3 regions of the Acidovorax sp. KPB24-03 genome follow, and region 2 is predicted to be linked to each of the others. Evidence: predicted binding sites of a transcription regulator. Region 2 holds the regulator's gene; each other region holds the start of a gene.
The links. Region 2 encodes FliA, which starts transcription of late flagellar genes. Its sites were predicted from a motif close to CTAAAGTTTNNNNNNNNNNNGCCGNTA; they were not measured.

Region 1 (2,263 bases), on a different contig from region 2:
CGCCGTTTCCTTGGCGAAGTCGGCGTCCACGATCCGGCCACGCGATGCCGACAGATTTTCGGCCTGGATGTCGATGTTGCCCACCGAGTTTTCGAAGCGGCTTTGCAGAGCGCCGAGGTCGGCACGTGCGGAGTTCACCTGGTCGATCGCGCTGTCGATCTTCTTCAGGGAAACCCATGCGTCCTTTTGCGTCGCGACGGTCACGGTGTCGATACCCTTCTTGTCGGTACCGGTGGCGGCCGCCAGCGTCGGGGCGGCGAAGCCCGTGTTCGCCACGGAGAAGCCGGTCGTGCCGCCGAAGGTGATGGTTTCCGGCACAGGAGGCGTTGCGCTGGTCAGCTTGGACGAAGCAAATTCCAGGTCGTACGTGCCGTCGTCCTTCTTGGTCAGGAAGGCGGTCACACCGGTGTCGGCGGACTTGTTGTTGATGGCGGACACCACTTGGCCCAGGCGTTCCACACCAGAGCCAGCGGCCTTGATTTCGCCCAGATCGATGGCGGATGCCGAGCCCACCTGGATGGTCAGGCCACCGGCGGCGATCTTGGTGCCGAAGCCCGTGACCGTCGTGTCGGAAGCATTCAGGGCGGTCACGCTGCCCGTGGAGTATTCGATGTTCGACAGGCCGGAAGCCGAGGAATTGGTCAGAGCGCCGACGGTGATGTTTTCACCGGAGTTGGCACCGACCTGGAACAGGGCGCCCGCAAAGCTGCCGTCCAGGATCTTCTGGCCGTTGAAGCTGGTTTGCTTGGCCACACGGTCGATTTCGTCGGTGAGCTGCTTGACTTCGGACTGCAGTGCAGCGCGGTCCTTGGTGCTGTTGGTGGCATTGCTGGCCTGCACCGACAGTTCACGCATCCGTTGCAGCATGTCGCCGACCTTGCCCAGGGCGCCTTCTGCCGTCTGGGCCAGCGAGATGCCGTCGTTGGCGTTGCGGGCTGCCACGGTCAGACCCTTGATCTGGGTGTTCATGCGCTCGGCGATCGACAGGCCGGCGGCATCGTCCTTGGCGCTGTTGACGCGCAGGCCGGAAGACAGGCGCTGCATCGAGGTGGTGAGAGAGTTCGCAGACATGCCCAGATTGCGCTGTGCGTTGAGCGAAGCAATATTGGTGTTGATGGTAGAGGCCATTGAAATGCTCCTTGGTAACTTAAATTCCGGCTAGACCGCCGATCACAACGCTGACCCCCATGGCCAGCTGCCAAGACCGGGGCGGCAGTCACGTGAACCCATCCATCGCTTGCCGGTCAACAAATTCGCTTGAACCTGTTGGTTAGGTTATCGGGCAGCCCCTGGAGAACTTGAGCGTCTCCATGCAAAAAAATCGGCTTTCCCCGGCACCGCCCGAGTCAGCCAGCTCCCACAAGGGTGGATATGGATGGTTTTCCGCCCTTTTTTCCCCACGCCAGGAAAACCCCACCTGAGGAGAATTCTCCCAACGCTAGGGTTGCCCGCTGATGGTGGTGTCCTTGGCCACGGCAGCTGTGCCTTGTCCCTTTTGCGAAGGAGTTCCGTAATGGCCTCGACGATCAACACCAACATCGCCTCACTCAACGCCCAGCGCAATCTGGGAATGTCGGCAGCTTCGCTGACGACCACCATGCAGAGGCTGTCTTCCGGCCTGCGCGTCAACAGTGCCAAGGACGATGCGGCCGGCCTGGCCATCGCCGAGCGCATGAACACCCAGGTCAAGGGCCTGGCCGTGGCCTCCCGCAACGCCAACGACGGCATCTCGCTGGCCCAGACGGCAGAAGGCGCCCTGGGCAAGGTCGGCGACATGCTGCAGCGGATGCGCGAGTTGGCCGTTCAGGCCAGCAACGCCACGAACAGCAAGGCCGACCGGGCCGCGCTGCAATCCGAAGTCAAGCAACTCACCGACGAAATCGACCGCGTTTCCAAGCAGACCAGCTTCAACGGCCAGAAGATCTTGGACGGCAGCTTCGCGGGCGCCCTGTTCCAGGTGGGCGCCAACTCCGGCGACAACGTCACGCTCGGCGCCCTGGCAGACACCCGCGCTTCGGGCCTGTCCAGCATCATGTACTCGAGCACGAGCACCGCGATCGCCGTGGATGCGTCGGACACGTCGATCTCCGCCTTCGGCAGCGCGATTCCTGCGGGCGGACTGACGATCCAGGTCGGTTCGGGTTCCGCCATCGACCTGGGAAGCATCAAGGCCGCTGGCTCCGGCGTGGAACGTCTCGGCCAGGTGATCTCGGCGATCAACAACAAGACGGCCGATACGGGCGTGACCGCCTTCCTGACCAAG
Region 2 (2,263 bases):
AGGCCATCCTGTCCAAGGTGGACGAAGCCGTGAAGCTCGGCCCTTCGATCGACGCCCTGATCCGCCACCAGATGGTGCTGCGCGGCGTGACCAACGGCCAGCGCGTGCCCGAGGACTGGGAGGCCGCCGATGCGCACAAGCTCATCAGCACCTCGATGCGCTCGCCCGCCAAGTCGGCCTTCGACCCCAAGGCTTCGGACCTGAACTTCTTCTTCTCGCACTCGCCCGAGCTGGCCTCGGAAAGGGGACTGGTCGATGCTTGATACCGGATTCCACCAGGCCACGAGCCTGCACAGCATCACGCCGCAGTCGGACCTGCGGGTCGTGTCTGTCGTGGCGCAGCCCGACGCCGCCTACGGACTGGAAACCCTGTGGCAGGTGTGTTCCAGCCTGCAGCGGCTGGGGTATCCCGTCGCCGTGCTGGACGGCACCGCCCGCGAAACCGACGACGCGCCGGGCCTGGCCCACCTGCTGGCCGAGCCCTCCTGGCAGAACGGCGCCCCGCTCGAAACCGGCCCGGCGGCCTCGTCGCTGGCGGTGATTCCGGCCGGCTACGGCATGCAGCGCCTCGCCCGCCAGACCGCCGACGGCCCGGCCGCGATGCAGGCGCTGCAACCCTTCTTTCGCACCTATGCGCTGCTGGTGCTCTACGCCAGCGCCGAGGTGCTGGCACCGTTGGTGCGCGCGACCTCGGCCATCCCCCTGGTGATCGCCGAAGGCGGCCCCGACAGCGTGGTGCAAAGCTACCGGCAACTGAAACACATGGCGATGCACGCCGGCGTGCACTGCTCGGTGGCCTCCATCCTGCCGCCCGGCGGCCCGGCCCAGGCCGACCCGACGCATGCGGCGTTGAACACGCTGCAGCGCTGCGCCGAGCGGCACCTGGGCAGCGGCATCCTGACCAGCACGGTGCGCGCCAACCACGCCCAGGACGTGCAGCGCCTGGCCTTGCAACTGCTGGAAAACGCGTGCACCATTGGCGCCGCAACGCCGACCCCCACCCCGCCCTTCGGCATGACGGAGACGGCAGCGCATTTCGCCCGGAGACATTGACCCGATGTACACCGCCAAAGGACAGCTCGACCGCGATGCGCTGATCCGCCAGCACGTGCCGCTGGTTCGCCGGATTGCGCACCACATGATCGCCAAGCTCCCGCCCAACGTGGAGCTGGACGACCTCATCCAGGTGGGCATGATGGGCTTGAGCGAGGCCCTGTCGCGCTACGAGGTGGCGCAGGGCGTGCAGTTCGAGACCTTCGCCACCCAGCGCATCCGCGGCGCCATGCTCGACGAATTGCGCGAGGGCGACTGGATGTCCCGCAGTTCGCGCAAGAGCCAGAAGGAAATCGAACACGCCGTCCACCGGCTGGAGCAGAAACTCGGGCGCAGCCCGCTGGAATCCGAGATCGCCGCCGAGCTGGACCTGAGCCTGGGCGAATACCAGACGCTGCTGGGCAAGGTGCGCGGCACGCAGTTGGTCTACCTGGAAGACATGACGCGGGGCGACGACGGCGACGACGGGTTTCTCGACCGGCACGTGGCCGACGGCGAAGCCGACCCGATGGCCATGCTGCGCGACCAGCGGCTCAAGGCCTCGCTGGTGGCCGCCATCAAGAGCCTGCCGGAGCGCGAGCAGCACATCATGGGCATGTACTACGAGCACGACATGAACCTGAAGGAGATCGCGGCCGTGCTGGGCGTGACCGAATCGCGCATCTGCCAGTTGCACAGCCAGTCCATCGCCCGGCTGCGGGCCAAGATGCGCAGCCACTAGCGGAGCGCCGCCGTCCCACCGGACGCGCCCCTGGCGCCAACGAAAAAGGCCGCATGCAGATGCGGCCTTTTTGCTTTGGGAGGCTGGCTTTTGCCAGGAGCGAAGGGGAAGCCGGGCGGGATCAGCCCTGCGACCGGTAGATCCGAGCGGCGCCGCCCGAGCGTGCCGGAGCACCGTTTCCGTAGGTCGCAGCCTCCTGGGGCGGCAGCAGGGTCGCCACCTGGCGCTCGGTCAACGCGGACAGGCGCGCCAATTGTTCCCGCTGCTGGGACAACTGGCTGCGCAGGGCCTGGATGCGGCGCTGGATGTCGGCCGGCAATTCGGTGGGGCGGGGGATTTTCTGGAGCGCCTGGGACAGATCGAGAGCGGCCTGGCGCAACAGGGGGGCGGTGCGTTCTACCGCGAGCGCGTCGGTTTCCAGCAGGGCGGCACCGACGTCTTTCAACCGGGATTCGACTTCAGACAGCGTGGTTTCGAGTTGCATGGGTG
Region 3 (2,263 bases), on a different contig from region 2:
GCCTACACCGACATCATGAACATGCAGGTTTGACGCCAGCCCGCAACATCCAACCCATCATTTGCTATTATTTTTATAGCTTAATGCCCTAGTGCTTATTGCACTGGAAGGCCATTTGACTGGTAATACCTTGCACCGCTGCGGCTGATACAGCGGCGCCGCATGGGTTTTCGATTCCCTGAACCGCCCACATCAAACCCTCTCGGCGGCGGCGATCCTGAAAACAACACGGCTGAAGGCGCACTGCGCGCCAGGCATGCCGGCTTGCCGTTCGTTGCGCTGCGCTGCGCGGTGGCGCCGGGAGGCACTGGCCGGGCAGACAGCCCGGCGAAGGGCGGGCCCCACCCCTCCTCAATGCATCATCTGCGGCTGGCGCTCCAGCAAATGCTCGAACTGCGACAGCCAGGGTTCCGCCAGGCAGCGGATCTGGGCATCGTTGCTCAGGATGCGCTGCATGATGCGCGTCTTTTCCCGGCGGTGCTCCGGCAACAGATCGTGCTCCTGGGCCTTGAATCGCAGTTGCTCGATGAGCACCGCGCAGGCGCCTTCATAGCGAACCACGCCGTCCCAATCCTTGAGCTTGGCAGCCTCCAACATCTTGGCACTGCTGTCTTCGATGGCTTTGTAGTAATCGATGAGCATTTCAGACATTCTTAGTTTCTCCCACCGGAGGCCGAAGGACGGCCGCCGGCACCGATCTCGCCCCAACCCTGCGCCACCGGCACGATCAGGTTGACCACTTCTTCCACCAGGGTGACGTCGTTGCGCAGGTTGGCCATGGTGAGCCGGCCCACGCAGTAGTCATACAGCGCACGGAGATTCGCAGCCAGCTCACCACCCTGCACAGGGTTGAGGCCGCCCTTGAGGCCTTCTTCGATGATGCGCACGGCCTTGCCCAGGTGGCGGCCCTTTTCTTCCACGTCGCCGCGCTGCATGGAGCCACGGGCGGCGTTGAGCGATTGCACCAGGCCATCGAACAACATCTGGATCAATTGATGGGGCGAGGCGCCATCCACACTGGATTGCACACCGACCTGCCGATAGACCGAGGCGGCGCGGGAACTGACTGGCGTGTACATCGAGAACTCCTTCATGCTACTTACATTCAATATCGGCAGATCAAGAAGGAACTCAAGGACATTTACGAGGTGTTTTGGCGTTCTGACAGAGTGGCGCAGCGGTGATTTATCCAGGGTTCAGGCCAGCCCGCGCGGGGGCGGGTGGCCCGGACGCCGGACTTACTTGTTCCACTGGGCGACCTGCTGCGTGATGTAGCTGTTGAGGGCCGAAAGATTGCCCATCTGGGTATCCAGCGCCGTGTACTGTGCCCGCATGCGCTTTTCCAATACGGCCGCGCGATTGTTCACCTTGTCCTGGTCGGAGGTGTTGCGCTTGACTTCCAGGTCCAGGGCATCGGCCTTGTTATTCATGAGGCCGTCGAGCGACAGCAGTCCGGAGGTGAACGACTTCATGCGAACCGCGGCGCCGGTGCCCGTACCGCCCGAGGCTGGGTCGGAAGCGAACAGCTGCTTGAGCGTGTCGGGCGTTTTCAGCGCGTTGTCCAGCTTGGTGTTGTCCACCGTCAGCTTGCCGCCACGCTGGACTTCCAGGCCGATGTCGGACAGCGTCTGCAGGGCAGCGGTGCCGCCCGCAGCGGCACCGATGGCCGCCCGCAGCGAGTTCTGCAGCCCAACCGCCGTGCTGTCGCCCTGCAGCACGCCTTTGGTCTTGCTCTCGCTGTCGTACTTGGTCGAGGAACCCAGCAGGTCATTGACGGCGTTGTACGCATCCACGAAATCCTGGATGTTCTTCTTCATCGTCGCGGTATCGGCCTTCACTCCCATTTCCACGTCGGTCGTGGTCACTTGCGACACCGTCAGGGTCAGCCCGGGAATGGCTTCGGTGAACGTGTTGTCCTTGGACGTCACGCTGATGCCGTTGATCTTGGCCTGCGTGTTCTGTGCGTACTGGATGGTATTGGCCGCCAGGCCCACGCCTGGGGAGTTCTGCGGATCAAAGGCGAGCTTGGAGAGGCCCGGCGCCGCCGGGTCCTCCGCCACCTGCACGCGAAACCCTGACGCTTCCCCGGTGGTCTTGGAGCGCAGCAGGAGCCGCTCGCCGGAGGCATCGCGCAACACGGTGGCCGTGACGCCGGCATCGCCTTCGTTGATCTTGGCGGCGATGTTCGTGATCGTGTCGGTCGCGCTGACCGAGACATTGATCGGCTTCGTGGATCCCACGCCGAAGGTCGGTGGATTCGCGG

Region 1: a site for FliA is predicted at 1,277-1,303, ahead of AC27KI_RS03050 (flagellin). Genes of this name have one in related genera too.
Region 3: a site for FliA is predicted at 1,110-1,136, ahead of fliS (flagellar export chaperone FliS). Genes of this name have one in related genera too.

Annotation. Positions count from the first base shown of each region.
Region 1 covers NZ_BAAJYR010000009.1:23,432-25,694, reverse strand. The annotation lists gene AC27KI_RS03050 (flagellin) at 1-1,128, opposite strand, end outside; gene AC27KI_RS03045 (flagellin) at 1,514-2,263, shown strand, end outside.
Region 2 covers NZ_BAAJYR010000291.1:1,034-3,296, forward strand. The annotation lists partial or broken gene flhF (flagellar biosynthesis GTPase FlhF) at 1-263, shown strand, start outside; gene AC27KI_RS19375 (hypothetical protein) at 256-1,053, shown strand; gene AC27KI_RS19380 (RNA polymerase sigma factor FliA) at 1,058-1,774, shown strand; gene AC27KI_RS19385 (hypothetical protein) at 1,896-2,258, opposite strand.
Region 3 covers NZ_BAAJYR010000009.1:26,347-28,609, reverse strand. The annotation lists gene fliE (flagellar hook-basal body complex protein FliE) at 1-33, shown strand, start outside; gene AC27KI_RS03065 (flagellar protein FliT) at 352-651, opposite strand; gene fliS (flagellar export chaperone FliS) at 654-1,079, opposite strand; gene fliD (flagellar filament capping protein FliD) at 1,239-2,263, opposite strand, start outside.